DNA from 3 places in the Staphylococcus sp. IVB6181 genome. Region 1 is predicted to be linked to each of the others. Evidence: predicted binding sites of a transcription regulator. Region 1 holds the regulator's gene; each other region holds the start of a gene.

Region 1 (11,194 bases):
TCTCATTCTTTTAAACAAGTTATTCCCCTCCTATATATAACGAAAGCACCTCTAACAACTTAATGTCAGAGGTGCTTCGCACGGTTCCACTCTTCTTCAGTATGCGTGATACAAATGTTTCAAGGCATACTCTCTCAAATCCCGTATTTATCATTGTCTGAACCAAGGTGCATTCAATAACGCTCAAGATGTGCTCGCAGCAGCCGCACACTCTCTGGACTTGAAACTTTATTTACTAATCCTCAGTAATTACTTCTAATAATAGGTGGTTTGCGTTGAAAATTCAAGCAGTGTCCCCCATCGAAATTATAGATATTTTTTTAAACGGTTCAGTACTTTTTCTTTACCTAATACTTCAATCGTATTCGGTAATTCCGGACCATGCATTGATCCTGTTACTGCAACACGAATCGGCATAAATAATTGTTTGCCTTTAATACCTGTTTCTTTTTGAACTTCTTTGATTGTTTTTTTGATTTCAGCCGCTTCAAACGGTTCTAACGCTTCTAACTTGCCGTATAAATGTTCAATAAGTTCTGGCACTTGTTCACCGTTGATAACTTCTTGTTCTTCTTCGCCTAACTCGATTTCGTCTCTGAAGAAGATTTCAGAAAGCGGTACGATTTCACCTGCATAGCTCATTTCTTTTTGGTATAAACCGATTAATTTGCGACCCCAGTCTAAATCTTTTTCAGATGGTGATTCTGGAATCAATCCTGCATTAATTAAATGCGGCAATGCAAGTTCGAAGACTGTTTCTGAGTCTTTTTGTTTCATGTATTGGTTGTTAACCCAAGCTAATTTTTTCTTATCGAAGAATGCTGGTGATTTTTGCAAACGATTTTCATCGAATAATTTAATGAATTCTTCTCTAGAGAAAATTTCTTCTTCGCCTTCAGGTGACCAGCCAAGCAATGTAATGAAGTTGAATAATGCTTCCGGCAAGTAGCCTAAGTCGCGATATTGTTCGATGAATTGAAGGATTTGACCATCACGTTTACTTAATTTTTTACGTTGTTCGTTCACGATTAATGAAATGTGGCCGAAACGCGGCGGTTCCCAACCAAATGCTTCATAAATCATTAATTGTTTAGGTGTGTTTGAAACATGGTCATCACCGCGGATAACGTCAGAGATTTCCATGTAGTGGTCATCTGCAGCTACTGCGAAGTTGTAAGTCGGAACACCGTCTTTTTTCACAATAACCCAGTCGCCGATGTTGTCTGATTCAAATGATACTTCGCCTTTAACCATATCATCGAATTTATAGACTTTGCCTTTTGGTACACGGAAACGAATTGCCGGAAGACGTCCTTCTGCTTCGAATGCTTCTCTTTCTTCTTGTGTTAAATGAGCATGTTTACCTGCATAGCGCGGTGTTTCTCCGCGTGCAATTTGGCATTCGCGTTCCGCTTCTAATTCTTCTTCAGTCATATAGCATTTATATGCTTTATCTTCTGCTAATAATTGTTCTACTAAAGGATCGTAGAATTTACCACGTTCAGATTGACGATACGGACCATAACCATTGTCTTTATCAACAGATTCGTCCCAATCAAGACCTAACCATTTCAAGTTGCTGAATTGTGAAGATTCGCCGTCTTCTAAGTTACGTTTTTTATCCGTATCCTCAATACGTACAATAAAGTCTCCATCATAATGTTTAGCAAATAAATAGTTGAATAGTGCTGTTCTAGCGTTTCCGATATGCAAGTAACCTGTTGGACTCGGTGCATATCTGACTCTTACGCGATCACTCATTATTTCGTTCACTCCTGTATTTTTAGATTATTAAAAAGAAAGCGGCAAAATGTCCGTACATTTTTATACTTCCTTTTGAGATAGTGATTAATCAGAAAATGCTTGATTATCGTTTGCAAGACAAGGTCAAAAACCTGTGTATCGGCATGACTTTGACTGACAAGAAATAGCCAGGCAATTCTGTACCCATTCTTACTTATTGTAGCATTACAAGCCGTATTTGGTAAGCCCATTGCTTCAACTAAACGGCTGTAAATGCATCCTTGTTCCATGTGAAACAATAAACAAACTAGCGTTTCATCAATTTCGCAAAGACGATACGTCCTGATGATGTTTGCAGAATGCTTGTGATTTCAATATCGACATGCTGGCCGACGAATGTTTTAGCATCATCAATTACCACCATTGTGCCATCCTCTAAATAGCCGACACCTTGTCCCGGCTCTTTACCTATTTTCGTCAATAAGAGGTTGATTTGATCCCCTTGACGTACAGTAGGCTTCACTGCTTCTGACAAGTCGTTGACATTCAGTACTTTAATGCCTTGCACACGTGAAATTTTATTTAAATTAAAGTCTGTCGTAATCAAGTCTGCTTTGTATTTATGTGCCAGTTTAATCAATAAAGCGTCGATATCATTATATGATTTTTGCGGATGCACTACTTGTGAAGGATGATCTGCGTCATGAATTTTATTCAAGATATCCAAACCTCTTTGGCCTTTCTCTCTTTTGACGCTGTCTGTCGAATCTGCGACCACTTGCAGCTCATTGATTACACCTTGAGGAATCAAGATTTCACCGTCAAAGAAACCGCATTGAATCACATCTAAAATTCTGCCGTCGATCACAGCGCTGGTATCGATAATTTTCGGTGTTGCGCGCAGTGCGTTCATAGAAGCTGAACGTGCCATCTTTTCTGGCAGGAATGCTAACATCTCATCCCTTTTCTTCAAGCCGAACTGGAACCCTAAATAACTTAAAAAGACTGTAATGATAATAGGTAGGACATGAAGGAACAGTGATGAACCTATAATATTTAAAATAAAGGCAATCATTACAGAAATAAAGAGTCCCATAATCAATCCGATTGCCGCAAATAGAATTTCAACAGCACTGTGACGCATAATAAACACTTCTAATCGACGCAGTGTCCGCGTGATTTTCGGTATTAACAAACCGAAAATGATAAAGAAGCCGATAATTCCTAATAATGCTGCGATATACTTGTTTGTCAGCCATGGATACGTATGTACCAAATTCGTATCTTTCGCAATATCAGGAATAATCAAAATGCCTAAGCTGATTCCCAAAATGAAATAGCTTATGGTGACAATTGTCTTTATAATATTCATCTGATAGCCCCCTTTCTTTATATTTGGTATCAGCTTTTCATCAATGCAAAATTCAATGCTTCATGCACACTGGTTACACCGATGACTTGAATATTGTCAGGGAAATCCCAACCTCCTATATTTGTTTTAGGAATAATAACACGTTTAAATCCGAGTTTCGCTGCCTCTTGCACACGTTGTTCAATACGTGATACACGACGTACTTCCCCCGTTAAACCAACCTCACCGACAAAGCAATCCATACCATTGACCGGCTGGTCTTTGAAGCTGGATGCGACTGCTGCGATGATAGCCAAGTCGACTGCAGGTTCTGTCAGACGTACACCGCCTGCCACTTTAACGTACGCATCTTGCTGCTGAAGCAGGTAGCTTTCTTTCTTCTCTAAGACCGCCATCAGCAAGTTCAAGCGGTTATGATCAATTCCAGTCGCCATACGTCTCGGGTTATTGAATGTCGTCGGTGTGACTAAGGCTTGTACTTCAATTAATAAAGGACGTGTTCCTTCCATAGTCGGTACAATCGTTGAACCCGCAACATTCGTTGAGCGTTCTTCTAAAAACATTTCTGAAGGGTTTTTGACTCCTTTTAAACCGCTGTGTTTCATTTCGAAAATACCCATTTCATTGGTTGAACCGAAACGGTTTTTCACTGCACGCAAAATTCTGTATGCATGGTGTTCATCGCCTTCGAAGTATAAGACGGTATCCACCATATGTTCTAATAAACGCGGTCCGGCAATTTGACCTTCTTTGGTCACGTGACCCACGATAAAGGTCGCAATGTTCATCTGTTTTGCGATTCCCATCAAGATTTGCGTACTTTCTCTGACTTGCGATACTGAACCTGGTGCTGAACTGATATCAGGATGATAGACAGTTTGAATAGAGTCTACTACGACTAAATCAGGCTGTGTTTGTTTTACAGCCTCTTTAATCACTTCTAAATCCGTTTCCGCAAATACATTCAATTGACTTGAATCTTCTTCTAAGCGATCTGCACGCAATTTCGTTTGGTTCAGTGATTCCTCACCGGTAATATATAATACTTTCTTATTTTGAGATAATGCAGAACAAATCTGCAGCAGCAATGTAGATTTCCCGATACCCGGGTCGCCGCCGATAAGCACCAGCGAACCTTGTACAATGCCTCCGCCCAAGACACGATCAAATTCAGGCGAGCTCGTGTGGATACGCGGTGTCGTTTCATGCTGCACTTGATTTAATTTTGTTACTTTAGCTGTTTGTTCGCGTGTACGCATCCCTCTGCCGCTGGGTGCTTCTTTTTGAGAGATTACCTCTTCCATTTGGTTCCAAGCTCCGCAATTCGGGCATTTCCCCATCCATTTCGGTGATTGGTAACCACAAGCCATACACTCGAATGTCACTTTCTTTTTCGCCAAATTTACACCACCTATTTTTATGTGAAAAACATATCTATTTTACCGCTTTATGCATTTAAATGCTATTAATGATTGCTTTACTATTTTATACCTGAATCCTGTCCGCTCACAATCATAAATAGTATGATTTAAAATAATCATATCAGATTTCTTTGCGGTCACATATTATAACACCTTTAACCGATTATAACCCCAAAATATAAAAAGACTCCCTTTAAGCAGCACTGATTTCAGCCGCTGCTTAAAAAGGAGCCTTTGCTCAACAAATACTGATATTACTTCAACATCGCTTATGCTTTTGTTGCTGTAGTTTCAGTTTCATCTGTTTTGCGATCATTAATATTATATTCGAATTTTTCACCGTTATGGTCCACTACAACATCTTTGCCTTCTAATTGGTTGCCGTCTAAGATCAAATCACTTAAGTTATCTTCAACTGTTTTTTGAATTGCTCTGATCAATGGACGTGCACCGTATTGAGGGTCATAACCTTCTTCAGCGATTTTTTCTTTCGCTGCTTCAGTTACTTCAATATTAATATCTTGTTCAGATAAACGATCTGTAAGCTGGTTGACCATTTTCGTAACGATTTCTTTCAATTCAGCTTTATCAAGTTTGTGGAAGACAATGATATCATCGACACGGTTTAAGAACTCTGGACGGAACGCATTTTTCAGTTCTTTCAACATTGTACTGCGGATTGTTTCATAGTCCGCACCTTCATCATTACCGCCGCCGAAACCAGCGAAGCGTTGATCTTGAAGTTCTTGTGCGCCGACGTTTGAAGTCATGATAATCACTGTATTGCGGAAGTCTACACGACGTCCTTTTGTATCCGTTAAGAAACCATCATCTAAAACTTGAAGCATGATGTTGAATACATCAGGGTGTGCTTTTTCGACTTCGTCGAATAAGATAACTGAGTAAGGTTTGCGTCTTACTTTTTCAGTTAATTGGCCGCCGTCATCATGACCTACATAGCCCGGAGGCGCTCCGACTAAACGACTCACTGCGTGTTTTTCCATGAATTCACTCATGTCGACACGAATCATTGCATCTTCGTCTCCGAACATTGATTCTGCTAATGCGCGTGCTAATTCAGTTTTACCTACACCTGTCGGTCCTAAGAAGATGAAGCTTCCGATTGGACGTTTAGGGTCTTTAAGACCTGCACGTGCACGACGTACTGCTTTACTGATTGAAGTCACAGCATCTTTTTGACCAATTACACGTTTGTGCAATGTGTCTTCTAAGTTAAGCAGACGTTCAGATTCTGTTTCGTTCAAGCGTGTTAATGGAATGCCTGTCCATCCGGCAATGACTTCAGCGATATCATTTTCTGTTAATGATGTGTTAGAACCGCCTTGTGCATTTTTCCATTCATTTTTCGCTTCTTCATATTGTTTTTCTAATTTTGTTTGTTTATCGCGAAGGTTCGCAGCGTTTTCGAATTCTTGTGAATGTACTGCTGCGTCTTTTTCATTTTTAACTTTTTCAATTTCTTGTTCGATTTCTTTCAAGTTTGAAGGTGTTGTATGACTTTTCAGTCTTACTTTTGAACTTGCTTCATCGATTAAGTCGATTGCTTTGTCTGGTAAGAAACGATCTGAAACATAACGGTCGCTTAAACGCGCAGCTGCTTCAACCGCTTCATCAGAAATATTAATACGGTGATGCGCTTCGTAACGATCGCGTAAACCTTTTAAGATAGCAATTGTATCTTCAACTGTCGGTTCATCAACTTGTACAGGTTGGAAACGACGTTCTAATGCTGCATCTTTTTCAATGTGTTTACGGTATTCATCTAATGTTGTTGCACCGATTGCTTGCAGTTCACCGCGTGCTAATGCTGGTTTTAAGATATTTGAAGCATCAATAGCACCTTCAGCACCGCCGGCACCGATTAATGTGTGCAATTCATCGATGAATAAGATAACGTTGCCTGCTTGGTGAATTTCTTCCATAACTTTTTTCAATCTTTCTTCGAATTCACCGCGGTATTTTGTACCGGCAACAACTGTACCCATATCAAGAGACATTACACGTTTGCCTTTTAATGTTTCTGGTACTTCATTATTTACGATTGCTTGTGCTAAGCCTTCAGCAATTGCTGTTTTACCTACCCCTGGTTCACCAATCAATACTGGGTTGTTTTTAGTACGGCGGCTTAATACTTCAATGACACGTGTAATTTCTTTATCGCGTCCGACAACCGGATCTAATGTGCCGTCTTTTGCGATGACTGTTAAGTCGCGTGCCAAGCCGTCTAACGTAGGTGTGTTATTTGATTTAGCAGCTTGTGCATTTTTATTGCTCATTTCAGGACTGCCAAGTGCTTTAACCACTTGTGCGCGTGCTTTTGTAATATTTAAATCCAAGTTTGCGAATACACGTGCAGCTACACCTTCGTTTTCGCGGATTAAACCAAGCAGGATATGCTCTGTTCCGACGAAGTTATGGTGTAATTTGCGTGCTTCGTCCATTGAAAGTTCAATGACTTTCTTAGCTCTTGGTGTATAGTGCAATGTACCGATTTGTTCTTGGCCTTGACCGATCAGTTTTTCAACTTCTGATACAACCAAGTCTTCTGTAATACCGAAACTTTCTAATACTTTTGCTGCAATACCCTCAGGTTCTTTCATTAATCCAAGCAGCAAGTGTTCCGTTCCGATATTTGAGTGATTCAAACGAATCGCTTCTTCTTGTGCATGTGCTAATACACGTTGTGCACGTTCTGTTAATCTGCCGAATAACATAGCAAAACCTCCTATTTTATATGTTCTCTGATTACATTTGCTCTTTGTTCTTTAATTGAAATTCGATTATTTTCGTCTATTAAGAATGGCGATTGAATTGCGACCATCATTTGGTTGAAATTAAAGTCAGGCAATTCATCAATGTAGCCTAAATCAATACCTAATTTGACTTCGCTCAAACGCGTTGATGCTTCTTCCATAGAAATCATACGGCTATAGCGTAGCAGACCCAGTGAACGGTAAATACGATCTTGCATTTCAATGAGACTGTGATAGTCTAATTGCTTGCGGATCTGCATTTCTTCAGCAATAATCTGCTGAACAATTTCTGTTAAAGTTTCAATAATTTGTTCTTCCGTTCTTCCCAAGGTCAACTGGTTTGAAACTTGATAGATGTGTCCGTACACTTGAGAACCTTCTCCGAAAATACCGCGGATTGTAAAGCCGAAACGATTAATTGTTTGTGCAATACGATTCATGCGTTTCATAATCGAAAGTCCCGGCAAGTGCAGCATGACACTCGCACGCATACCTGTTCCGATGTTTGTCGGACAAGTCGTTAGATAGCCGAGTTGTTCATCGAAACTGATATCTAAAGCGCGATCAAGCCGATTATCTATTTCTGAAGCGCTTTGATATAAGCGTTCCAAGTCCATATCTGAACTCATTGTCTGTATTCTGATATGATCTTCTTCATTTACCATTATGCTTAATGATTCATCTTCATTCAACAATACTGCTGAAGCCGGCTGCTCTATCAGTTCTTTACTGATGAGATGTTTGGCAACTAATTTCAGTTTATCTGTCTGCTCAATCATTTGAAGGTTGATAACTTTCAAATCCGGCAAAGCATCTTGTACTTCGTTGATGACTTTTTGTCCTTCAACATCTGAAGTAAACATTAAGGGATGAACATGATTATTCAAGTTTCTGGCAAGTCGAATACGTGAAGACATCACCACTGGTGTTGCAGCGTCTTGCTGCATCCAATTACTCATGTACATTGAATGTTCGCTCATGTATTATCCCTCGCTTTCTTCTTTTAGTGCTTTAATCTCATCGCGGACAACCGCAGCTTCTTCAAATTCTTGTTTCTCTATCAATTCTTGTAAATATTTATCTTTTGCTTCTATTTGTTTCTTAATTGCTAATTTGTGCTGAGAGGAGACAGGTGTCTTGCCGACATGCTCGATTTGACCGCCTTGCACACGTCTGACAATATCCACAATATCCTCTTTAAAAGTAGTGTAACATTGTGCACACCCAAACTTCCCTTTATATGCAATATCTTTCAGTGTCATATGGCAATTCGGGCATTTCTTTTCTTCTCTGATAGTTAAGTCTTCTAATTGTATACCGTGCTTAGATGCCAAATGCTGAAGGATTTGTTTTATAACAAAAGAGCCTTCCATGTCATCTTGATTGTTCTGCCATGTAGGTTCCTCTTCATTACTTTCTGCTATTACTCTCTTTATTGTTTTAGATTGTATTTCATTTTCGCTGTGCTTATCAGACTTTGGTGTATGCATTGATTTGTCAGCCATGTGCAGCCTCCTATCTATTAATAGTAATTAATGACCGGTAACAGCTGTTTCAATATATTTGCTCGAACAATATCTCTTGCGACAACTTCCATTCTAAGTGTGTCTCTATCTATCACTGCAAGCATCATTTTGGCTTCGCGCAGTGTAATATATTGATTATCAAGCAATCCTTCGATCACATAATGTGCTTGTTGCTGAGAAATAGAATCGCCGATGATTTGTAAGAGGTGATCAATGTAACCCTTCGTATCCTTAGTTTCAACTTTCGTGATTCGGATATAACCTCCACCACCGCGTTTACTTTCAATTTCATAACCGTGTTCATTGGTGAATCTTGTCTTAATTACATAATTAAGCTGAGAAGGCACACAGTCAAAGCGTTGAGCAATATTCGCTCGTTGTATCTCAACAACATCTTTATTTGATTCCTCAAATAAATGTTTAATGTACTGTTCTATGATGTCGGACATATTGTGCATGGATATCACCCCTTTTTTGACCTTCTTTGACTATATTATATGACCAACTTTGACCTTTTTCAACCAATATGATTTAAAAAATTTTCGACAACCTTAAAATTGGGATGTTCGTGAGCGGTATTTTCCTGTATGATATTGGATGAAATAAAATATAAAGGATGAAGTTAAACCATGCATATACTTATTGCTTTAATTGGGATTATTTTCTTTTTAGCACTTGCATTTGTTTTCAGTTCTGATAAGAAGAATATCAAATGGAAATATGTGGGTATCTTGCTTGTCATCCAATTCATCTTCGCTTTCCTACTATTAAAAACAAATGTGGGAATTACTGTAATTGGTGGCATTGCCCATGGCTTCTCTTACCTGTTGTCTAAAGCAGCAGAAGGAGTTAATTTCGTGTTTGGAGGGTTTAAATATGTAGACCCTAAAAACCCGCCGTTCTTCTTTAACGTATTATTGCCGATCGTATTTATCTCTGCGATTATCGGGATCTTGCAATATACGAAAATCTTACCGCTTATTATTAATGTTTTAGGTTTCTTGATTTCAAAAATCAACGGTATGGGACGTTTAGAATCTTATAATGCCGTAGCAGCTGCGATTTTAGGACAATCTGAAGTATTCATTTCATTGAAAAAACAACTGCCTTACATACCTAAGCAGCGTTTATATACTTTAACTGCTTCTGCGATGTCTACAGTTTCCGCTTCAATTATCGGTGCATACTTTACATTATTAGATCCTAAATATGTGGTAACAGCGATTGTCTTAAACTTATTCGGCGGTTTCATTATCGCTTCAATCATCAACCCTTATACAGTGGATGAAAAAGACGATAAATTATTAGTCGAAGAGACAGGCGCAAAACAGTCGTTCTTTGAAATGTTGGGAGAATATATTTTAGACGGCTTTAAAGTGGCAGTGATTGTAGGTGCGATGTTAATCGGTTATATCGCTATTATCGCTTTATTAAACGGTATTGTCAGCGGTATTTTCTCTGGCGTATCCGGCGGCGCAATCAAATGGGACTTCCAAACATTAATCGGATTTGTGTTTGCACCATTTGCATTCTTAACAGGTATTCCTTGGGGAGATGCAGTGAAAGCAGGCTCATTAATGGCGACTAAATTATTATCTAACGAATTCGTTGCAATGCTTGATTTAGGCAAAATGCAAGGCTTATCAGAGCGTGCAGTCGGCATTACGTCTGTATTCTTAGTATCATTTGCGAACTTCAGTTCTATCGGTATCATTTCAGGTGCCATCAAATCTTTAAACAACGAAAAAGGCGACGTAGTTGCCCGCTTCGGTCTTAAACTTTTATTCGGTGCAACACTTGTATCATTTATTTCTGCAGCAATTGCAGGATTCTTCATGTAAACACCTTACTACACAACGGCTTCCTTTTCAGGAGGCCGTTTTTTGCGTTGCATTTCATCGTTGACCTTGTCATCTACTAGTTTTTGCTGTTCAGGTATCAAATTTGTTTCAGTATTGTCCCCAGGTTCTGCATTTTCACCGTTTTCATTTTGTTCAGTTTGGCCAGTATTTCCATTATCTGCGAAAAATTGCAGTTTCAACTTTAATAAGCGTTCAGATTGTAATAAGTTTGTCATGTTTTGCACCTCTTATAGTATTGAGCACGGTTTGGGTATAATAAAAAGCCACCACATTAAATGTGATAGCTTAGCTTAAAATATATTTATTTGCATAAAAATCAGATAAACTTTCATTCTTTTTAATGCATTCTTTTAAAATTAAAACTTTTTGCCGTTCGGTAGTCACTTGCATATACATTGTTTCTGGTTCTTCACCAAACTTTTTAATGTATTCTTTTAATACTTTTTCATAATTAACCAATTTTCAACACCTCCACTGCAATTTCTAATAGTTTCGC
Region 2 (11,194 bases), 400 kb from region 1:
ATAGCTTCTAAACCGCCTGTTGCACCTAATAAGTGACCTGTCATTGATTTAGTTGAGCTGACTTTTAGAGTTTTCGCTGCATCGCCAAATGTATTTTTGATGGCTAATACTTCGTTCAAGTCGCCGACAGGTGTACTTGTACCATGCGCGTTCAAGTATTGAACGTCTTTTGGTTCAATGCCTGCATCATCCATAGCTGCTTTCATTGCACGAGAGCCGCCTTCGCCTTCTGGCGCTGGTGCTGTGATATGATAAGCGTCGCCTGTAGAACCGTAACCTACGATTTCTGCATAGATATTGGCACCGCGTGCTTTTGCGGATTCTAATGATTCAATCACTAAAATACCTGCACCTTCACCCATTACAAAGCCGTCGCGGCCTTCTTGGAATGGTCGGCATGCTGTTTCTTTATCATCATTTGTAGATAAAGCACGGCTTGCGCTGAATCCAGCAATTGCCATGTGTGTAATCGGTGCTTCACTGCCGCCTGTAACCATCGCATCTGCATCGCCGCGTTGGATGATTTTGAAAGCTTCTCCGATTGAGTTAGTACCTGTTGCACAAGCAGTAACTGTAGAACCGTTAGGTCCTTTAGCACCTAAATCAATAGATACTTGTCCAGTTGCCATGTCAGGAATCAACATTGGTACGAAGAAAGGACTGACACGACGCGGTCCGCGATTAAGCAATTGACTGTGGGCAACTTCGAATGTTTCCATACCGCCAATACCTGAACCGATCCAAACACCGATTCTATCCGCATTCGTGTCGTCAATATCTAATTTTGCGTCTTGAACAGCTTCACGTGCAGCAACGACTGCATATTGTGTGAAACGGTCCATACGACGTGCTTCTTTTCTATCAATATAATCTTCAATATTGAAGTCTTTTAATTCTCCGCCTAAATGTACATTGTAATCAGATGTGTCAATACGAGTGATCTCATCAATTCCATTAACACCTTTTAAAGCGTTTTCCCATGACGTATTTGCATCATTACCTAGTGGAGATAATGCGCCAACTCCTGTAATTACAACGCGTTGCTCTTTGCTCATACCTTATCCTCCTATTTTCCCCATCTTAATGTGATTGCGCCCCAAGTCAGGCCGCCGCCGAAACCGACTAATACTAAGACATCGCCGTCTTTAATTTTGCCGTTTTCGAGTTCTTGTCCAATACTTAACGGAATAGAAGCCGCTGAAGTATTACCGAATCTATCTACTGAAACACTCATTTTCTCTTTTGGAATGCCTAAGCGTTCACGAGCTGATTCCATAATTCTGATGTTAGCTTGATGCGGAATGAACATATCAACGTCATCCGGAGTAATACCTGCTTTTTTAACGACATTCAAAGATGCTTCCGGCATAATACGAACCGCAAACTTAAAGACTTCTCGGCCGTTCATAAAGATCTTGCCGTTCTCTGGATTTAAATATAAATATTTTCCGCCTCTGCCGTCAGAACCCATTTCATAACTGATAATACCGTGTCCTTCAGATACTTCACCTACTACTGCAGCACCAGCGCCATCACCGAATAAAATGGCAGTCGAACGGTCTGTTAAATCCGTAATCTTAGAAAGTTTATCTACGCCGACTACTAATATATTGTGATAGTCTCCTGACTGTATGTACTGTTTTGCAGTGATTAATGAATACATAAATCCTGAACATGCTGCTAATTGGTCCATTGTTGAAACTTTACCTAATCCCAATCTTTCTTGCAGCATATTGCCGACAGTAGGAAATGGATAGTCTCCTGTTGAAGTTGCGACAATAACCATATCTATATCTTCAGGTTCAATACCTGCATCTTTGATTGCTTTTACACTAGCTTCATACGCAAGGTCAGATGTTTCTTGATCTTCGCTTGCCCATCTACGTTCTTTTATACCAGTCATTTTAGAAATCCATTCATCTGATGTTTCTAAAAAAGACTCAAAATAGGCATTGTCTACTACTTTTTCTGGAACATAAGTCCCAAAACCTTTAATACCCACATTCATGGTTTTACACCTTCTTAAAAATAATTTTAATACCAGGTATTAATTTATCATATTCTACTTTTTGAATACAAGTGCTTTATCATCATTCATTATGGAATTACTTATCCTATTATAATATTTGATTGTCCGTATCACAATAAATGTGATATTTTGAATAGCAAACACTGCATTTATCGTAACCGATTTCCTGATTTCACTATACAAAGCAACCACTCTAATTTATAATTAAAGTAAAGATATTTTATGGAGGCACAACAGATGAGATACATTATGGTACTATTCTGGTCTATTTTGCTGCTAGAAATGGTTAACTTCGTATTAAACAGTTTAGCCGGCGGCGGTCCGTTAAATATGATTCTTCCATTAGTATTAGCGGTAATTTTTACAATTGTTGTCGTTATCTTAGATGCTCTTATGAAACCGATTAAACAATCTGCAGCATCGGAAGATAACCATCATTAATTTTATGAACGATCAATCCAGCATATATTGCTGGATTTTTCTTTTGCCAAAAAACAAACAGCCCTATCGTCTGATAAGGCTGTTCTTTCATATAGCATATTAAATTTGTGCTTCTTTAACATTGAATTGCAAACCGTCATCATCTAAATCTACAGTAATTGTAGTACCTTCAGGTAATGATTCTTTAATCATCATGCGTGCAAGCGGTGTTTCAATTTGACGTTGTACAAAACGTTTTAATGGTCGTGCACCGAATTGCGGTTCATAAGCTTCTTCGCCTAACCATTTTTTCGCTGTATCTGATACTTCGATTGAAATACGTTGATCTAATAATCGAATATTCAATTCTGTTAAAATTTTATCTACAATCATACTCATATCATTAATAGATAATGGACGGAATAATACAATATCATCCATACGGTTCAGAATTTCTGGTTTGAAGTATTGATTTAAGCTGTTCATCACTGCTTTTTCTGTTGATTCAGTAATGACACCTGTTTCTTTCACTTGTTCTAACAAGATTTGAGAACCGATGTTGCTTGTCATGATAATAATTGTGTTTTTGAAATCTACATTGCGGCCTTTAGAGTCTGTTAAATGACCTTCATCCAACAATTGAAGCAATACGTTAAAGACATCTGAATGTGCTTTTTCAACTTCATCTAAAAGAATTACTGAATAAGGATTGCGGCGTACCGCTTCTGTTAATTGTCCGCCTTCATCATGACCGACATAGCCTGGAGGCGCTCCGATTAAACGAGAGACAGAATGTTTTTCCATATATTCACTCATGTCGATACGAATCATGTGTTTCTCTGAATCAAATAATGAAGAAGCTAATGCTTTAGCTAATTCTGTTTTACCTACACCCGTAGGTCCTAAGAATAAGAAGCTTCCGATTGGACGATTAGGGTCTTTAATACCTGCGCGTGCACGAATAACTGCATCAGATACTAAGTCCACTGCTTTATCTTGACCTACGACTCTTTCATGCAAGATATCGCCCAAGTGTAATAATTTTTCACGTTCGCTTTCTACAAGTTTAGTCACTGGGATACCTGTCCATTGACTGACAATATCTCCGATTTCTTCATCTGTAACAATTTCACGGATAATACGATCACTGTCTTCTGATTGTCCATCTTGGAAAGCATCTTCTAATTCGCGTAATTCTTTTTGTAATTTAGGAATTTTACCGTGTTGCAATTCAGCTGCTTTTTCTAAGTTGTAATTGTTTTCAGCATCCTCTAATGCTTTACGGCTTTCATCTAATTCTGCACGTTTTTCTTGGAGTTTAGAGATTTTTTCTTTCTCTTGTTCTACACGTGATTGGATTGCTGCTTGTTTTTCTTTTTCGTTAGATAATTCTTCTTGCAGCTCTTTTAAGCGTTGCTGGCTGACACTGTCTGATTCATGTTGCAACGCATTTTCTTCAATTTCCAACTGCATAACACGACGGTTCACTTGGTCAAGTTCTGTCGGGTTAGATCCCATTTCTGTACGAATCGTTGCACACGCTTGGTCTACTAAGTCAATCGCTTTGTCCGGTAAGAAACGATCCGTAATATAGCGGTCTGAAAGTTCTGCCGCAGCAACTAACGCACGGTCTTGAATACGTACACCATGATACACTTCATAGCGTTCTTTTAAGCCGCGCAGAATTGAAATGGTATCTTCAACATCTGGTTCAGATACACCTACTTTTTGGAAACGGCGTTCTAATGCGGAATCTTTTTCGATATATTCACGATATTCATTTAAAGTTGTCGCACCGATACAATGCAATTCACCACGTGCAAGCATAGGTTTCAACATGTTGCCTGCGTCCATCGCACCGTCTGTTTTACCGGCACCGACTAACATATGAATTTCATCGATAAAGAGAATAATACGGCCATCCGCATCTTTGATTTCTTTAAGTACCGCTTTCAAACGCTCTTCGAATTCACCGCGATATTTCGCACCTGCCACAAGTGCACTTAAGTCTAATTCAAAGATTGTTTTATCAAGCAGTGATTCCGGTACGTCTTTTTTAACGATACGTTGTGCCAACCCTTCGACAATAGCAGTTTTACCTACACCAGGTTCACCGATAAGTACCGGGTTGTTTTTAGTTTTACGGCTTAAAATACGAATCGTATTACGAATTTCTTCGTCACGTCCGATGACAGGATCCATGTTTCCTTTTCGGACTTCTTCTACTAAATCACGACCGTATTTTTCAAGCGCTTCATAGTTTGCTTCTGGGTTTTGAGATGTCACGTGATTTCCCCCTCTTATTTTCTTAATGATTTCTTTGATTACTTCATCTTTGTTTCCGACATGTTGTTTAGTTGTATCGTCGACTGCCATAGCAGCTAATAAGACATGTTCCATTGATACGAAGTCATCATCATATTCTTGCATAATCGCTTCTGCTTTATTAAACAGTTCGTTGGTTTTGCTGCCGATATATTGGCCATATTGAATATTATCGCCTTTCACTGTTGCGTGGCGTTTTAGTTTATCTTCATACGCTTTTGATAAAGCATCTGTATCAATATTTGCACGTTCTAATACACTATTGAATAAACTTTCTGGTTCTTTTAATGCGGCAGTCAGTACCGCTTCAATTTCCACATTTTGCTGTTCATGTGCTTGTGCAATCTGAATTGCCTGTTGCAATGCTTCTTGCACAGCATAGGTCATCTTATTTGCATCCATTGACTTCACCTCTGTTACTCAGTATGCTAAGCAAGTTTTCTTTTGACTTTGACTTACTTTGACCTTACACCTAGTATAGAGCATTCGTGCTTTTGATTTCAACTTATAACGCTTTAGAACCACTACTTTTTTTACCCTTTTTCTCTTAGTCATAACATCTTTGACTTTCGCATACTCAATCCTGTAAATATAAAGAAACTGAAGTCAGGCGTTGATCCCGACTTCAGTAGTTTAAACATTATTTATCTTTTTTATCCAGACCCATTGTTTTGATAATTTCATCTGATAAAGCTTTAACACCCGGATATTCTAAGTGGATACCATCTGGTGCAAAGTATTCAGAATGGCCTGCAGAGCGTTTATACCAATCGACTAACTTAACATTTTTATGTTCTTTTGCGGCTTCTTTCATCAATTGGTTGACATGTCCTTCATATGAACGCGGTACACGTGTATTGACTAAATAAACATTAGCTTTGCCGAATGAAGCAATGACATCATCTAATTGTTCTTTATTAAAGTCGCCGTTTGTACCTAATTCAATAATGACATTGTCGCCTTTTTGATTATAGTGACTGTACTTTTCATTGATAAGCGGTTTGGCTTGGAACATATTACGTCCGACTTTACCGTCAATCACGGAATTCGGAACTTGTTCTTTAAATCTTTCGCCGATATCAACCATTACAGAATCACCGATTAATAATGGCTTGACATCTGTATAGACATCAAGTTGTTCTTCTTGCTGCTTGCCGCCGCCATTGCCGAGGAAGTCCATTTTGCCATAAGGCACTGGGCGCACAACAAACTTATCGATTTCATTCGTATTGAATTGTGTCGCTTTATCCTCTGTTTTATCTTTACCGTAGTGATCAAATACTCCAGCCAATATAACAGCAAACGGAATAGTAATCACCAGCAAGCAAATCCAGCGAACCAAGACACGTTTTGATTTTGCTTTCAATGACAGCATTTTGAAGCCTTGTTTTCTAAATGGAGTTTCAACATATCGATAAGAGAACTCTGCCATACCTAATGTAAGCAGAACGTCCACAATGTATACCCATGCCGGAATTTGACCTGCCACAAAATGGCGATGTATCAAGACAGTGACTGGGAAATGCCAAAGATATAAACTGTATGAACGCTGTCCGATATAAACAAATACCGGGTTGCCCATAAATCGTGCTAATAAACCGCTTGGATGTACAACACTTGCGATAAGGAACAATGTAATTCCTGAGATTAAATAGAATCCGCCATTGTAAATCCAATAGCTTTGGTCTTCAACTACGACAAACAGACCAAGCAGAATAATTAAAGCTAACGTTCCCATAATATCTACTGCCGAACGTACCGCAAGCGGCGGATCTTTTTTCAATCTGTTCGGCGGCCAGAAGAATGCTAAAATGACACCCAAAAGCAATGTCTGCAAACGTGTATCCGTACCGAAATAAACACGTGAGAAGTTCATGTCGGGTTGTGCAATCACTACCATTGCTAATAATGATGCTAATGATACAATCCAAAAGATTAATACCACTTGTTTATGTTTTTTAATTTTTGCCAACAATAATATAAGTACTAACGGGAAGAACAAGTAGAATTGTTCTTCAATCGCTAATGACCATAAATGTTTTAAAGGTTCAAATGAAAACTGATCAAAGTAATTCACATCTTTTGCGATATACCACCAGTTAGATACATAGAAAATGGCCGCAATCGCATCGTGTTTCACTTTCACAATTTCTTCTCGTTGGAACAGCAGCGTTAATATTGTTGTGACACTCACCACAAACAACATAGCTGGAATCAGACGTTTTACACGTCTATACCAGAAACGCTTTAAACTGATTGTACCTGTTTGCTTATACTCAATTAATAAGAGACTTGTGATCAAATATCCTGAAATAACAAAGAACGTATCTACACCAAGAAATCCGCCAGATAACCATTGTTTGTTCAAATGGTAAATGATTATCCCGATGACTGCTATAGCTCGTAATCCATCAAGGCCAGGCATATAGTTCATTTTTTTCGGTTTCGCAGGTGACGTGCTGTTCTTAGATGAACTTCGTTTCAAATTACTCATGCACTTACCTTTCTTTCTATTATTAGATTTTCCATTACTCAGTACAGTTCACTACTCGTACCGCTTTTTTACTTCTTATTTACCAATTGTAATAATAATGTAATAATCTTGCAATATCAAGATATTTTATGCTCATGTAATTAATTCTTTTATTTAGAAAGAGCCACACAACCAAATGTAACAATTTTGTGAACTTTTTCCTGATAACACTATAAATAAAAAGAAACGACCTATCGTTTTCAGCTGTATTTTTCGCTTTAAACAAATAAGTCGTTTCTGTATATTTATCTCACTTACGCAATAGCAATCCTTAGCTCACGCCTAATGCAATTTTAGCGTAACGTGACATCATGTCTTTGTTCCATGGCGGATTCCATACGATATTAACTTCTGTATCTTGAATCTCAGGAATTTCCGCAAGCACCATTTTGATTTGTTCAATGATTTGCGGTCCTAAAGGACATCCCATTGACGTTAATGTCATTTCAACTTTACATAAACCGTCATCTTCAAGATTAACTTTATAGATTAACCCTAAGTTAACGATATCAATGCCTAGTTCAGGGTCGATTACGTTTTCTAATGCACCTAAAATATTATCTTTTAATGCTTCCTCCATTATATTCACCTCTCTAAGCAATAATCATTAATAACAATATATCAAATATCCGACAAAACTCCAATAAAATGCTATTATAGGAATACACTCAATTAATGAGTCTTACCATCAGCAGCAACAATGTTTTGTTTAACTGAGCTTGGAAGAATAAGGCAATTCAGCCTTCGCTCCGCTCTATGTTTATTGACGTTTTACAACGTTGCTTGATTATAATTTCAACTTAGCATTAAGGAGAATATATTATGGAACCTTATTTAATTTGTTTGGATTTAGACGGAACATTATTGAATGACGAGAAAAACATTTCACCTTATACATTTAAAGTTTTACAAACACTCAAAGCACAAGGCCACCACATCATGATTGCGACAGGCAGACCTTTCAGAGCCAGCCGTCCTTATTATGAGCAATTAGGATTGACAACACCGATTGTCAATTTTAACGGCGCATTTGTTCATAATCCGACGGATTCAGATTTCCCAATCACGCATGAAACTTTGGATCCTGATTTAGCTTCAAGCATTATTGAATCGTTACGTACGATGCAAGTTAAAAATATTATCGCTGAAGTAAAAGATCATGTGTATATCGATACTTATGATGAACACCTATTTGAAGGTTTCTCGATGGGGAATCCGAAAATCGAAACAGGCGACATTGTCAGCCAGCTGAATGAAGCACCGACTTCAATCTTGATTGAAGCTGATGAACATATGATTCCAAGAGTAAAACAAATGTTATCACGCTTCTATGCTGAAAGTATCGAACACCGCCGCTGGGGCGCACCTTTCCCTGTTATCGAAATTGTAAAACGGGGTATAAGCAAAGCAAGAGGTATTGATAGTGTGACAGAAGTACTCGGTGTCGACCGTAACCACATTATCGCTTTCGGTGATGAAGATAACGATACTGAAATGATTAAGTATGCCAAACACGGTATTGCGATGGAAAACAGCTTGAACGAGCTGAAATATATCGCAAACGAAGTCACATACTCTAATAACAATGACGGTATCGGACGTTATTTAAATGACTTTTTCAGTCTCAATATTCCTTATCAATCCAATGCCAATGTGCATTCTTACTAATTTATAGATTTTAACTTATTCAAGGTTTGCAAGTGTAACATTCGTATTTTCATCCCACACTTCGCATCAAACCTTGTTTTTTTATACAATCATATCTTTTATGGAGGTTATGCAATGACACACATTATTATTGTAGGCGGTGTAGCTGGCGGAGCTACAGCGGCCAGCCAATTACGCAGATTAAATTCCGACTTTAAAATTACCGTGTACGAAAAAGATAGAGACGTCACTTTCGCAAACTGCGGTCTGCCCTATTATTTAGGCGGTATCGTTCACTCGCGAGATGAGCTTTTAAATTATACACCAGAAGACTTTAAAGCAAACAAAGATATCGACGCTCACGTTTATCACGAAGTCATCGGTGTCAATCCGCAAAACAAAACTGTTACAGTAAAAAACAGAACGTCAGGCGAAACATTTGAAGATAGTTATGACAAATTAATTTTAAGTCCCGGGTGCCGTGCAAACCGCTTACCGCTTGATACTGATATGGCCTTCACATTGCGTAACTTAGAAGACACAGATGCGATTGATCAATTTATCAAGCATCATGATGTGAAGAAAGTCTTAATTGTAGGTGCCGGCTATATATCATTGGAAGTACTTGAAAACTTGCATATCAATGGTTTAGAAACGGTATTGATTCACCGCTCAGAAAAAGTAAACAAATTGATGGATCAAGATATGAATCATGTCATCTTTGATGCGATGGATGAACGTAATATTGATTATCGTCTTAATGAAGAAATTGATAAGGTAGAGGGAAAAACTGTACACTTCAAATCTGGCAATGCAGAAGATTTCGATATGATTATTGAAGGCTTAGGTATTCTGCCGAACACTGAGTTCTTTGAAGACACTGATATAACATGTAACGAGGATGGCTATATTCCGGTCAATGAGTATTTCCAAACGAATTATGAAGATATTTATGCTATCGGAGATATCGCATCTTATTACTATCGCCATGTCGATTTGCCGACAAGTGTCGCATTAGCTTGGGGAGCCCACCGCGGTGCAAGTATCGTTTCTCAGCATATTGCACACCAAACAGCACCGCCATTCAAAGGCTTCCTAGGTTCAAACGCTGTAAAATTCTTTGATTACACACTGACAAGTGTCGGTGTTACACCTGATGACTTAGAACACTTTGATTATGAAATGGTAGAAAATGAACAGCTCAGTCATGCAGGTTATTTCCCAGGTGCTGAACGTATCCACTTGCGTGTTTACTTTGAAAAAGGATCACGCCGTATTTTAAGAGCAGCCGCAGTCGGCAAAGCTGGTGCAGATAAACGTATTGATGTATTATCCATGGCAATGCAAAATCAACTTACAATTGATGAGCTGACTGAATTCGAACCTGCCTATGCACCGCCGTACAGTTCACCAAAAGACATTATTAATATCATAGGTTATAAAGCACAATCAAAATAATCTTTAAAAATTTGTATTAAAAATTAACGTGAAACCGTTCATCTTTCACATTCTATACAAAATCCAACATTAAGAACATTATAATAATTATAATCAAGCACTGTATGTATGTTATGATGAATACGGAATATCGAAGAAATGGGGAAAATACATGTTACATTTACACATTTTCAGTTGGGTCATCGGTATTATTTTATTTATCGCAGCATATTTAAGTTTTACATCTTCAGGTGCCCCTAAAAAAGCTTACAAACCATTACACATGGCATTACGCTTATTCCTATTACTGATCTTATTCAGCGGTGTTTGGCAAATTGTTGTAGAATTTGCGACAGCGACAGGAAGCGCACACATGCTATTAACATTGAAAATGGTATGCGGTGTTGCAGTTGTGGCATTAATGGAAACTACATTAATCCGCAAACAACGCGGCCAATCACATAACAGACTTTTCTGGGGTGTTATTGTCTTAATTATTATTACTATGGCATTAGGTATTATCTTGCCTGAAGGTCCGATCTCAAGTATGTTCGGTATTGGCCAATAAGCAATAGGAACTCATCACAATTATGTGGTGAGTTTTTTTATGTCGACACAAAAAATAAAGCAGCAAGCCGAATGCAGTTTTCCACTGCAATCAACTTGCTGCTTTTAATCAACTGCTGTCTCAAACAGCTTGATGAAAGTAAGGTATTTATATTTTATTCTTCTTCTTTTGCGATAAAGTTTGTTAATGTACCGATATTATCGATTGTCACTTTCACTTCATCACCTGGTTGTAA
Region 3 (11,194 bases), 250 kb from region 1:
AAGACCTACTTCTAAGCCGCTGGCTTCAATTTGAGTTGTAGGATATTTTTCATAATAACGGTCGAAGTTTGGTTTATACGCTTGTTTGACTGCGTTACCATGTACATCTTCTCTATTTGCAAAACCATCTAAGATGATTAATGCTGTTGGTTGTTTCGCCATATTATTTAGCACCTTCTAATAATTTTACATAGTCTTCAACTTTTAATGAAGCACCGCCGACTAAAGCGCCGTCGATATCTGATTCAGCCATATATTCTGCAATGTTGTTAGGTTTAACACTGCCGCCGTATTGGATGCGAACTGCATCTGCTACGTCTTGGCTTGCAAGTTCTGCTACAGTTTTGCGGATGAATGCACTCATTTCGTTTGCATCTTTCGCTGTAGATGATTTACCAGTACCGATTGCCCAGATTGGTTCATAAGCAATCACTACTTGTTTCAATTGATCATCTGATAAACCTTCAACTGCTTTTTTAACTTGTTCTGCAACAACTGATTCAGCTTTGCCGCCTTCACGTTGTTCAAGTGTTTCACCTACGCAAATGATAGGTGTCATACCATGGTTGAATACTGCGTGTGCTTTTTTATTTACATCTTCGTCAGTTTCAAAGAATAATTCACGGCGTTCTGAGTGACCGATGATCACATATTTAATACCTAAATCAGCCAATGCTACTGGAGAAGTTTCTCCTGTGAAAGCACCGCTATCTTCGAAATAAGTGTTTTCTGCGCCGATTTTCAAACCTTCAGCTTTGCCGTCTTTAACAGCTGTAGTTAAGGCATCTAATTGAATTGTAGGTGCACAAATCACTGCTTCAACTTTGCTTGTATCAGGCAACTGAGGTAAAGCATTTACGAAATCTTTAGCCTCTTGCACTGTTTTATTCATTTTCCAGTTACCTGCAATAATTGGTTTTCTCATTATAAAACGCTCCTTGAAATTATATTAATATGTTACAGCTTATTTATCGCTAATTGATGCAATACCTGGTAATTCTTTACCCTCAAGATATTCTAATGATGCACCGCCGCCAGTAGAAATATGCGTGAAGTCTTTTTCGAATCCAAGCATCATTGCTGCAGCTGCTGAGTCGCCGCCGCCGATAATAGTTGTAGCGTCTTTTAATTCTGCAATTGCTTCACATACGCCGATTGTACCTTGCGCGTAGTTTTCAAATTCGAATACACCCATAGGTCCGTTCCATACTACAGTATGCGCACCTTCTAATTCTTTTTTGAATAACTCAACAGTTTTAGGTCCGATATCTAAAGCTTCTTGATCTTCAGGAATTTCATCGATACCTACAACAGTGTATGGAGAATCGTTAGAGAATTCTTTTGTTACTTTACCGTCAACTGGTAATACAATTTTTCCTCCGGCACGTTCTAATAAGTCTTTAGCGAAGTCGACTTTGTCTGCTTCTAATAAAGATTTACCGATTTCGTAACCTTGTGCTTTAAGGAATGTGTAAGCCATTCCGCCGCCGATTAAGACTTTATCAGCAACATTCAATAAATTTTCAATTACACCGATTTTATCAGAAACTTTAGCTCCGCCTAAGATAGCAACAACTGGTTTGTCAGGGTTGTTGACAACACCGCCGATAAATTTGATTTCTTTTTCCATCAAATCTCCAGCAGCACTTTCTAAGTTAGAAGCAATACCTACGTTTGAAGCGTGAGAACGGTGAGCAGTACCAAATGCGTCATTTACGAATACATCGCCTAATGAAGCCCAGTATTTGCCTAATTCAGGATCGTTTTTAGATTCTTTTTTACCGTCTAAATCTTCGAAACGTGTATTTTCAACTAAAAGCACATCGCCTTCATTTAATGCAGCGATTGCGTCTTCTAATTCTTTACCGCGTGTTTGCGGAACAAATTTAACATCTTTGCCTAATTTTTCGCTTAAACGAACTGCTACAGGTTTAAGTGTTAATTTTTCTTTATCGCTTTCTTCTTTAACTTTGCCTAAGTGAGAGAATAAAACTAATTTTCCGCCTTGTTCAAGAATATACTCAATAGTTGGTAATGCTTGAACGATACGGTTATCGTTTGTAATTTCTCCATCTTTTAAAGGTACGTTAAAATCTGCACGTTCTAAAACGACTTTACCTTTTAAATCTAAATCAGATACATGTTTTTTTGCCATCAAAACTTCCTCCTTTGGATAAAAGCACGAATATATAAAATGTCTGTAATTTGAGGTTAGCATATGGGCACAAATATTGCAGATATATTAACAGAATCCAATGAAAAATTTCATCTTTCTGAAAATATTAACTCTAATAACCATGTACTTAATGAAAATAAGCGGAGAAGCGTATGTGCCTCCCCGCTTACTCATAAGCTGGTCATTGAATTTCAACAACACATTACCGCTTGTTAAATTCAGACCTTATTTCATATCAGTGTTGATCAATTATTTTACGTCTTTGATAAGGTATTCTAAAGTACGTACTAATTGTGCAGTGTAAGACATTTCGTTATCGTACCAAGCTGCAACTTTAACTAATTGACGACCAGATACAGTCATTACACGAGTTTGAGTTGCGTCGAATAATGAACCGAATGTCATACCAACTACGTCAGAAGATACGATTTCGTCTTCAGTGTAACCGAATGATTCGTTTGAAGCTGCTTTCATAGCTGCGTTGATGTCTTCTACTGTAGCGTCTTTGTCTAATACAACAGTTAATTCAGTTAATGAACCAGTTGCTACAGGAACACGTTGAGCGCCACCGTCTAATTTTCCGTCGATTTCAGGAATTACTTTACCGATTGCTTTAGCAGCACCAGTTGAGTTTGGAACGATGTTTTGAGCTGCTGCACGTGCACGACGTTTGTCGCCTTTTCTGTGTGGACCGTCTTGAGTATTTTGGTCACCAGTGTAAGCGTGGATAGTAGTCATGAAACCTTCTACTAAACCGAAGCTGTCATTTAAAACTTTTGCTACTGGAGCAAGTGAGTTTGTAGTACATGAAGCACCTGAAACGATTGTGTCATTGCTGTCTAAAGTTTGGTTGTTTACGTTGTAAACGATTGTTTTAAGATCACCAGTTGCTGGTGCAGAGATTAATACTTTTTTAGCACCTGCATCGATGTGAGCTTGTGCTTTTTCTTTGCTAGTATAGAATCCAGTACATTCTAATACTACGTCGATTCCTAAATCTTTCCAAGGTAATTTGCTTGCATCTGGTTGTTCGAATGATTTAACTTCTTTACCATTCACGCGGAATCCGCCATCTACAACTTCAACTTCTTCAGTGAAACGTCCTTGCATAGTATCATATTTTAATAAGTGTGCTAACATTTCATCGTCTGTTAAGTCGTTTACTGCTACTACGTCGATACCTTCAACATCTTGAATTCTTCTGAATGCTAAACGACCGATTCTACCAAAACCATTAATTGCTACTTTTACTGCCATTATTATGGCCTCCTTTAAAAGATATTGTTAAAAAGTGAAGTCACTTTTTTAAACTAAATTCATTGTGATTGAACAATATTTCTTGCTGCACCTTCATCTGTAATTAAGATGGTGTTTTTAGGAGCGATAGAAAGATATGCTCTGATTGCATCTCCTTTTGAAGCACCGCCCGCTACAGCAAAAATATATTCTTTTGATACTAAATCTTCCATTTGAAGTCCTATCGTTTTCACTTTGTGAACGATATTGCCTTCATTATCGAAATAATATCCAAACGCTTCTCCTGCTGCATTGTGATGATGAAGCTTTTCAATCACACTTTTTGACGAATGGCGTCTGTTTGCCATTTTCAGCGCATCACCAATGCCGTGAACCGTTATATTGGATTGTTTGATTAAATCTAATGTGTTTCTAACAGATGGCTCTTGCAGCAACATCTCGTATGTGGATTCGCTGACATTGTCAGGAACATAGAGTGTTGTATAATCGCCGCCTGTTTGTTGTGCCATACTTGCTGCGATAGTATTGGCCTGATAAACTACGTTTTCTCCTAGTCCCCCTCTTGCTGGGACATAGAAAGTTTTAAACGGCAGTATATGCATTGATTCGCTCACAGCAGCCATTGTAGAGCCGCCGGTGATAGATACGATAGCATCATTATAAAATGTACGTTCTAACAATTGTCCTGCTTGACTGCCCATTTCTTTCTTTACAGCACTATCCATATCTGTATCACCCGGTACAACAAAAACGTTCTTGATTTGATAACGTTCTTTTACCAACTGTGCCAAATGATACCCATCAGAATACATATCGAAATAAGATTCCAACTCTTCAATCAAAGCTTCGCCTTCAGCAGTCAATTCCATGCCTGTCGGTTTTACTTTGATGAGCTCTTGCTTTTTCAAAGTGTTTGTTTCTGATCTCAATACACGCTCAGTCAAATTCATAAATTCGCTTAAGCTTCTTCTTCCGACTGGCTGGTGCATTTTGATAGTAGTGAGTATAGTAAATCTTCGGTACATTTTTTCGACAAGCTCAGGAATCAATTTCTGTTGGACTTTAAGCAAGTCTTCCACTACTATTTCCTCCTCTTTTTCTTTAAGGGTCAGCATGCAACCACACTTTGACGTTTTTAGTCCCAGGTGGGACAAAAAATAACATCTCTTACAATTGTCATAATACTATCATCTGATATAAAAAGCAAGCTTTAAGATTAACTAAGGTGAGTTGTTCAATATATTGTTGCAAACAACACTACTACCTTATCTACATTATACCCTTTTCTTCAAAGAAAAATCATCTGAAAACCTCATTTCTTTTAAATATATTTTCTGAAGCTTCTCTATTATAATGAGGTTAACAAAGGAGGGTATCTGATTGACTCATAATAATGATGATAAACCAGAAGTTATTGATCCTGATGATCCAAGATACAAAGATGATTCCTATTTTAACCGCAGTCCAGAAGAACAACAGCGTTCACGCTTTGAAAACGACAGAAAGATAAAATACTATTCCTTCGGCTGCACGCCATTTGGATGCGGATGCCTTCCAGCAGTCGCTGTCATCGCATTAATCATCACTTGGCTCATCAGCCTGATGTCTTAAATCAACTTATTTTAAATATTAAGGCAATCAAGTCACAGCTTGGTTGCTTTTTTTCTGATATATATCACATACCCGCTTCATGCCTTTCATTAATCATTACAAATATTTTCAGCCATAAAAAAGACAGGAAACATCAGCTTCCTGCCTTATCATTAACTATTTAAAATTGTATTAATCATCATCTGAGCTGCTTTGGCTTGATTGATTTGAACTTGATGATTGATTAGATTGAGAATTTTGCTGCGGTGCAGATGGTTTAGGCTGTGAGCTTTGAGATTCGTTTACTGGTTTTGACTGCTGTTCTTGCCCTGGCCTGGGTTGTTGAGAAGATTGGCTGCTGCGTTGGCTTTGTTCTTGTTTTGCTTGTTCTTGTGCACGTTCTCTCTGTTGTGCAGCTTCTTCTCTTTGTTTTTGAGCTTGTTCTTGTGCTTGCTTTTGTGCTTGTTTTTGTGCCTCTTCTTGTCGTTTTTGTTGTGCTTCTTGCTGTGCTTTTTGTTTTTCTGCTGCTTCTTTGCTAGCTTGTTCTCTTTGTTTTTGTGCTGCTTCTTGAGCTTTTTTCTGTTTGTCGTCTTGTTGTTTTTCAGCTTGTTTTTGTGCCGCAGCGTTTTGACGCGCTTGTTCTTGTTGGCGCTGTTGCTCGCGTTGTGCATTGATTTCATTTTGACGCTGCTGTTCTGCAGCTTGCTGATTCGCAATTTCTTGTTGTCTTTGTTCTTCTAATTCTTGTTCGCGCTTTTGCTTTTCTTCTTTCTTTTTCTTCTCAGCATGTTCTTTTTTCTCTTGTTTCTCTTTCTTTTGCTGCTGACTATAGCGTTCGCTGCTTTTTTTGTTATTATCTACAAAAGCAAATGTAGCAAACGCTAAACCAAACAATAATATTATGACGATGATAGAACTCACTATCTTTGCGAGTCTACTCATTTTATTGTTAGACATGCGCTCTCCTCTTTTCAGTCTCATTTCTTTTTCTCATATAAGTACAAGTGTGTTTTCTCACGATAATATCTATTACCCGTTTCTTGATAACTTCACTAATATTTCTTCGCTGTATTCATTTATTTATCATAACATTTTCACACAAGGGATACATCATTTTAGTTGGCAAACAATTGATTTTTTATATATTGAGAATATCTACAAGTTGAAGGAATGAAACATTAAAATCCAATACAAGTGATTAATAACAGTAAGATTGTTATAATAACATCATCAATCAATGGAAGAAGACAAAAATAATGAACCTATACGCTGCTCGCATAGGCCCAAAACTAAAGGGAGTCAAAATTTCACCTTCGCATGTATATTATGGGGTATACTATTTTTAATTAAGAGATGTTTAATTAATTCCGAAGGTACTTCTATTATAACTTTTCTAAAAGTGATTTAAACGAGATTATTTAGATTATCTTGACATATTAATGACTAAATATTGAATAATCATTGAATGTTTAGAATTTCTACAATCTGAACATCCATTGTTATAATTGATGATGATTACTATTAATGAGGTGAAAGGTAATGAAGCAGTTTCTAATTACAGGCGGTACAGGTTTGGTAGGCAGTCATTTAGTTGATGCCATTCATAACACAGACTCCCACATTACGATTTTGACACGTCAAGATCGTCAGAACTTAGATGAGAAAATCACCTATATTAACTGGAACAAAGAAGGCTGGGAAGATAAAGTCCCTGATCATATTGATATCGTTATCAATTTAGCAGGTGCGACTTTAAACAAAAGATGGACAGACGAATATAAACAAACCTTAATGTTAAGCCGTATCCAAGCAACACAAGCACTATATGAACTGTTTGAGCATAAAGGGAAATTCCCGGAAATTTTATTTAATGCCAGTGCAGTCGGTTATTACAGACCTGATGTTCACCGCACTTATACTGAATTATCACAGTGTGATCCGCATGATTTCCTATCAGATATTACCTATCAATGGGAACGATTTGCACGTAAATTCGAACAGCATCAAACACGTGTTATTATCGGCCGTTTCGGAATGGTGCTGTCAGATGAAGGCGGCGCGCTTCCGATGATGGAATTGCCTTATCGTTTTTATGCAGGCGGTAAACTCGGCACTGGTTTCCAATGGTATTCATGGATCCACATCACAGATTTAACACGTGCCATTTTATTCTTAATCAATAAAGACGAAGCTTCTGGTGTATTTAATATGACAACACCTGTCGCAGAACGTCAAAACTTATTCGGCTATACCCTTGCACGTGCAATGCATAAACCGCACGAAACATGGGTACCGAGTGCATTATTACGTCTAGTATTAGGCCAAAGAGCAACTATTATATTAGACACACAAAAAGCGATTCCTAACCGCTTAGACGCATATGGTTTCCAATTCGCCTACCCTAACTTGAAATCAGCTTTAGATAGTTTAGTTCATGAGTAAAAAGAGATATAATAGATTTGAATTGTGAGCGTTTATTTAACAAGCAGCACTCACTTAAACAAACTAAAAGCAAGATTGTTTTTGAATGAAGGTGGATCAATGGATAAAAGTAGTATGGTAACACGAATATTACTTATGATTGCTGCGATACTGTTAATCTGTATCGGCAGCTTCTCAATGACACGCGCCATCCCTTCTCTGTATATTGCATGTTTCTATCTGGTTAGCGGCATCATTATATTAGGATGGGCAGTCTACAATTTCGTTATGTATCAAAAGCAAAATAAGAAAGACACAAAAAAAGTTCCGGAGCAATAATGCCGGAACTTTCTTTATGCTTGAATATCTTATTTTTCAGGTTGCATAACTTCGTCGATTAAGCCGTATTCTTTCGCTTCATCTGCTGTTAAGAAGTTATCGCGATCAGTATCTTTTTCGATTTGTTCGATAGATTGACCTGTACGTTCAGATAAGATTTTGTTTAATTTAGCACGTGTTTTTAAGATGTGTGTCGCAGCAATTTCGATTTCTGTTGCTTGACCTTGTGCACCGCCAAGTGGTTGGTGAATCATTACTTCAGCGTTCGGTAAAGCAAAGCGTTTGCCTTTCGCACCTGCAGCAAGCAAGAATGAACCCATTGATGCTGCCATACCGATGCAGATTGTTTGTACATCAGGTTTAATGTGTTGAATTGTATCATAAATAGCGAAACCAGCTGTTACACTGCCGCCTGGTGAATTGATATAAAGATAAATATCTTTTTCAGCATCTTGTGCTTGTAAGAATAACAATTGTGATACGATTGAGTTTGCTACGTTATCATCAATTGCTGAACCTAACATAATAATACGGTCTTTCAACAATCTTGAGTAAATGTCATAAGCACGTTCGCCGCGATTTGTTGTTTCAATTACTGTAGGAATTAAATTCATTCTATTTCCTCCTTGTACTTTTAATGAATTATCTTTATTTTAACCCAAAAGTCAAAAATGGTCAAAAATAAAACTCATACTTCTCAAATTGACTATATTGACCACTCTAACCGATAAAGGTACACTATTAATTGCATGCTAATATTTACCCCTCGTAGTGTAATGGATAACACGTAAGATTCCGGTTCTTGAAATAGGGGTTCGATTCCCTTCGAGGGGGTAATTTTAAGCCTTTAAACACTTTGTTTAAGGGCTTTTCTTTTGTCTGTTGGAAAATACAGCGTTAAATCCCAAGCTGATGCACCTATTTCTTCTTGATTCGCCCATTTATTTTGATTTCTCTATTAACTGGCTCTAATGTCTTTTAAATTTTCAAAAAAATTCTCTTTTCTAATATTTGGAAATATGTTAAAGTTTATATGTTTGATAGAAATTTATCTACATAAATTGTCAGAAATTTTTGTAAATAGAGAAAGATTTGCAACACCAGGAGGTTAATATGAAAAAAGTAATACTAGTATCAGGTTTAATGCTCTTCTCATTATTCTTTGGGGCAGGCAACTTGATCTTCCCGCCTATGCTCGGTTATACCGCGCAAAGCAATATGTGGACTGGCATGACAGGCTTTGCGATAACAGGTATTTTAATGCCTTTTATCACAGTGATTGTCATTGCCTATTATGATGGAGGCGTTGAATTTATCGGGAACCGTGTCCATCCAAAATTTGGGTTTATATTTGCTGTATGTATATATTTATCAATCGGAGCACTTTACGGTATTCCACGTGCCGCAAACGTAGCTTACGAAATCGGGGCGAAATCTATTATCCCTATCCATAATACATGGACACTAGTTGGATTCTCATTGGTTTTCTTTATCGTTGTAGGACTTATCGCCTTATATCCAACTAAAATGGTCGATAATTTAGGTAAAATTTTAACACCCGCACTATTAATCATTATCGGGGCATTATGTATCGGAGCAATTGTTAATCCAGAAGGTCCTGTAGGACAACCGCACGGGAAATATGAAAAAGCACCATTCGTTTCTGGTATTTTAGAAGGTTATTACACAATGGACTTAGTTGCCGCATTGGCATTCTCAGTTGTTATTGTACAAAGTTTTAAACTTGCAGGCTTAACTGACAGCAAGAAGATTGTGAAGAACGTGATACTTTCAGGCTTAATATCAGCTGTATTGTTAACAGTAATCTACTTCTCATTGGCTTACTTAGGAATTACAACGAGCAAGCCAGGCTTTGAAAACGGCGCAAGCATCTTAACATACAATTCAGTCCGCTTGTTCGGTGCGTTCGGAAACATCTTATTCGGTATGATTGTCATCTTAGCTTGTTTAACAACATGTATTGGTTTAGTGAACGCAAGTGCCGCTTTCGGTATGAAGAAGTTCCCTAAAATTCCGTATAAAACATATGTCGTTTCATTTGCGTTAGTCGGTTTCTTAATATCTATTCTAGGACTAGATATGATATTACAAATCGCAGTACCTTTACTGACATTTATTTATCCGATTTCAATTGTGTTAGTGTTGATTTCGCTCTTCGCAATTGCTATTCCGACACACTTGAAAGTCGCTTATATCTTACCAACCATTTCAACATTGGTCATTTCAGTACTTGAAATTTTCAATACCTTTAAACTTATCAAACCTTTAAATGCGGTTTACCAAAAATTACCTTTATCTGATTTAGGTCTTGCTTGGTTATTCCCATTTATCGCTTTAACACTGATTGGTATGATCATCGACTTTATACGTAATAAGAAACAGACACAATCGAGCACAACCGCATCATAATAATTTAATGCCTTTCCTTTTCATTAAGGAAAGGTCTTTTTTATGCTTTGGCCCCTTGCTATTGTCACAATATTTCAATATCAACCCTTTCTATTTAATTCTCGATTAAATGTGTTAAAATTAACAATGCAATTTAAAGGTGAAAACAAAGGTTGTCTGAAATCAGACCTTTTTTCACTGTTTTAAACATTTAGATTCATTGATTTACAAATTTCTTATGGCATGATGATGTCATTTTTTATTTGTCTGTTTATATATTCTCTATCAACTATTTAATCTATTCAAAGAAAGGGAGGTTTATCTTGAAACAACAATCATTTAATTACAACTTGATTACCACAGTCTTCTTTATCTCAGGTATTGCTGTGATGTGCAGTTTGTATTCTGCGATTCCGCTCATGCCGATTATGGGCGAAGAATTGCATCTGACTGAAAGTGCAACTACTTTAATCGGCGTTGTCTTTTCAGTTTCCTATTCTGTCAGTTGTATGTTTTACGGTATTATCGCAGATAAATTCGGAAAGAAAAAAGTCATACTCGTCGGCTTAGCCTTGCTGACATTGACCACATTAGCGATTGGCTTTATCCACAGCTTCGCTTTATTATTGATTGTACGTGTTATTCAAGGTATTGCGGCCGCTAGTTTCTCTCCGGTCTCATTAACATATGTGACAGAAGTATTCCCGATTACTAAGCGTGTTACAGCAATCAGCTTTATCAGTACAAGTTTTATGCTTTCAGGAGTTTTAGGACAAAACTTGAGTGATATTATCGCTGCGCATACAAGTTGGCGTGTGGTTTACTTTATTCTGACAATCGTTTATCTCTTGCTTATCTTATGGATTTATAAATCCATTCCTAAAAGCCCTTATCACATGCCTGATACGAAGTTTTCGGTATTCTTTAAAAATATGCGCCATATCTTTGACTATAAAGGCATTGTATTATGCTTCTTCGTATCACTGACAATCTTAACTTCAT

What was found. Region 1 encodes CtsR, which represses protease genes until heat stress. Its sites were predicted from a motif close to ATGGTCAATAAAGGTCAAACA; they were not measured.
Region 2: clpB (ATP-dependent chaperone ClpB) is a predicted target of CtsR. The motif match lies at 5,222-5,242, and genes of this name have one in related genera.
Region 3: clpP (ATP-dependent Clp endopeptidase proteolytic subunit ClpP) is a predicted target of CtsR. The motif match lies at 8,445-8,465, and genes of this name have one in related genera.

The regions. Positions count from the first base shown of each region.
Region 1 covers NZ_CP095096.1:2,522,206-2,533,399, forward strand. The annotation lists gene cysE (serine O-acetyltransferase) at 1-6, opposite strand, end outside; gene gltX (glutamate--tRNA ligase) at 307-1,761, opposite strand; gene MUA90_RS12410 (PIN/TRAM domain-containing protein) at 2,051-3,115, opposite strand; gene radA (DNA repair protein RadA) at 3,145-4,515, opposite strand; gene MUA90_RS12420 (ATP-dependent Clp protease ATP-binding subunit) at 4,806-7,271, opposite strand; gene MUA90_RS12425 (protein arginine kinase) at 7,283-8,290, opposite strand; partial or broken gene MUA90_RS12430 (UvrB/UvrC motif-containing protein) at 8,294-8,698, opposite strand; gene MUA90_RS12435 (CtsR family transcriptional regulator) at 8,833-9,294, opposite strand; gene MUA90_RS12440 (NupC/NupG family nucleoside CNT transporter) at 9,466-10,677, shown strand; gene MUA90_RS12445 (hypothetical protein) at 10,686-10,913, opposite strand; gene MUA90_RS12450 (hypothetical protein) at 10,984-11,157, opposite strand.
Region 2 covers NZ_CP095096.1:2,118,302-2,129,495, forward strand. The annotation lists gene fabF (beta-ketoacyl-ACP synthase II) at 1-1,055, opposite strand, end outside; gene MUA90_RS10320 (beta-ketoacyl-ACP synthase III) at 1,067-2,008, opposite strand; gene MUA90_RS10325 (YjzD family protein) at 2,267-2,470, shown strand; gene clpB (ATP-dependent chaperone ClpB) at 2,570-5,176, opposite strand; gene MUA90_RS10335 (acyltransferase family protein) at 5,415-7,268, opposite strand; gene MUA90_RS10340 (metal-sulfur cluster assembly factor) at 7,579-7,887, opposite strand; gene MUA90_RS10345 (Cof-type HAD-IIB family hydrolase) at 8,130-8,975, shown strand; gene MUA90_RS10350 (CoA-disulfide reductase) at 9,090-10,412, shown strand; gene MUA90_RS10355 (YisL family protein) at 10,564-10,959, shown strand; gene MUA90_RS10360 (fumarylacetoacetate hydrolase family protein) at 11,114-11,194, opposite strand, start outside.
Region 3 covers NZ_CP095096.1:2,273,439-2,284,632, forward strand. The annotation lists gene gpmI (2,3-bisphosphoglycerate-independent phosphoglycerate mutase) at 1-162, opposite strand, end outside; gene tpiA (triose-phosphate isomerase) at 164-925, opposite strand; gene MUA90_RS11150 (phosphoglycerate kinase) at 965-2,155, opposite strand; gene gap (type I glyceraldehyde-3-phosphate dehydrogenase) at 2,426-3,433, opposite strand; gene MUA90_RS11160 (sugar-binding transcriptional regulator) at 3,493-4,512, opposite strand; gene MUA90_RS11165 (hypothetical protein) at 4,814-5,044, shown strand; gene MUA90_RS11170 (hypothetical protein) at 5,216-5,980, opposite strand; gene MUA90_RS11175 (TIGR01777 family oxidoreductase) at 6,563-7,465, shown strand; gene MUA90_RS11180 (hypothetical protein) at 7,565-7,783, shown strand; gene clpP (ATP-dependent Clp endopeptidase proteolytic subunit ClpP) at 7,813-8,397, opposite strand; tRNA gene MUA90_RS11190 (tRNA-Arg) at 8,546-8,617, shown strand; gene brnQ (branched-chain amino acid transport system II carrier protein) at 8,897-10,213, shown strand; gene MUA90_RS11200 (MFS transporter) at 10,516-11,194, shown strand, end outside.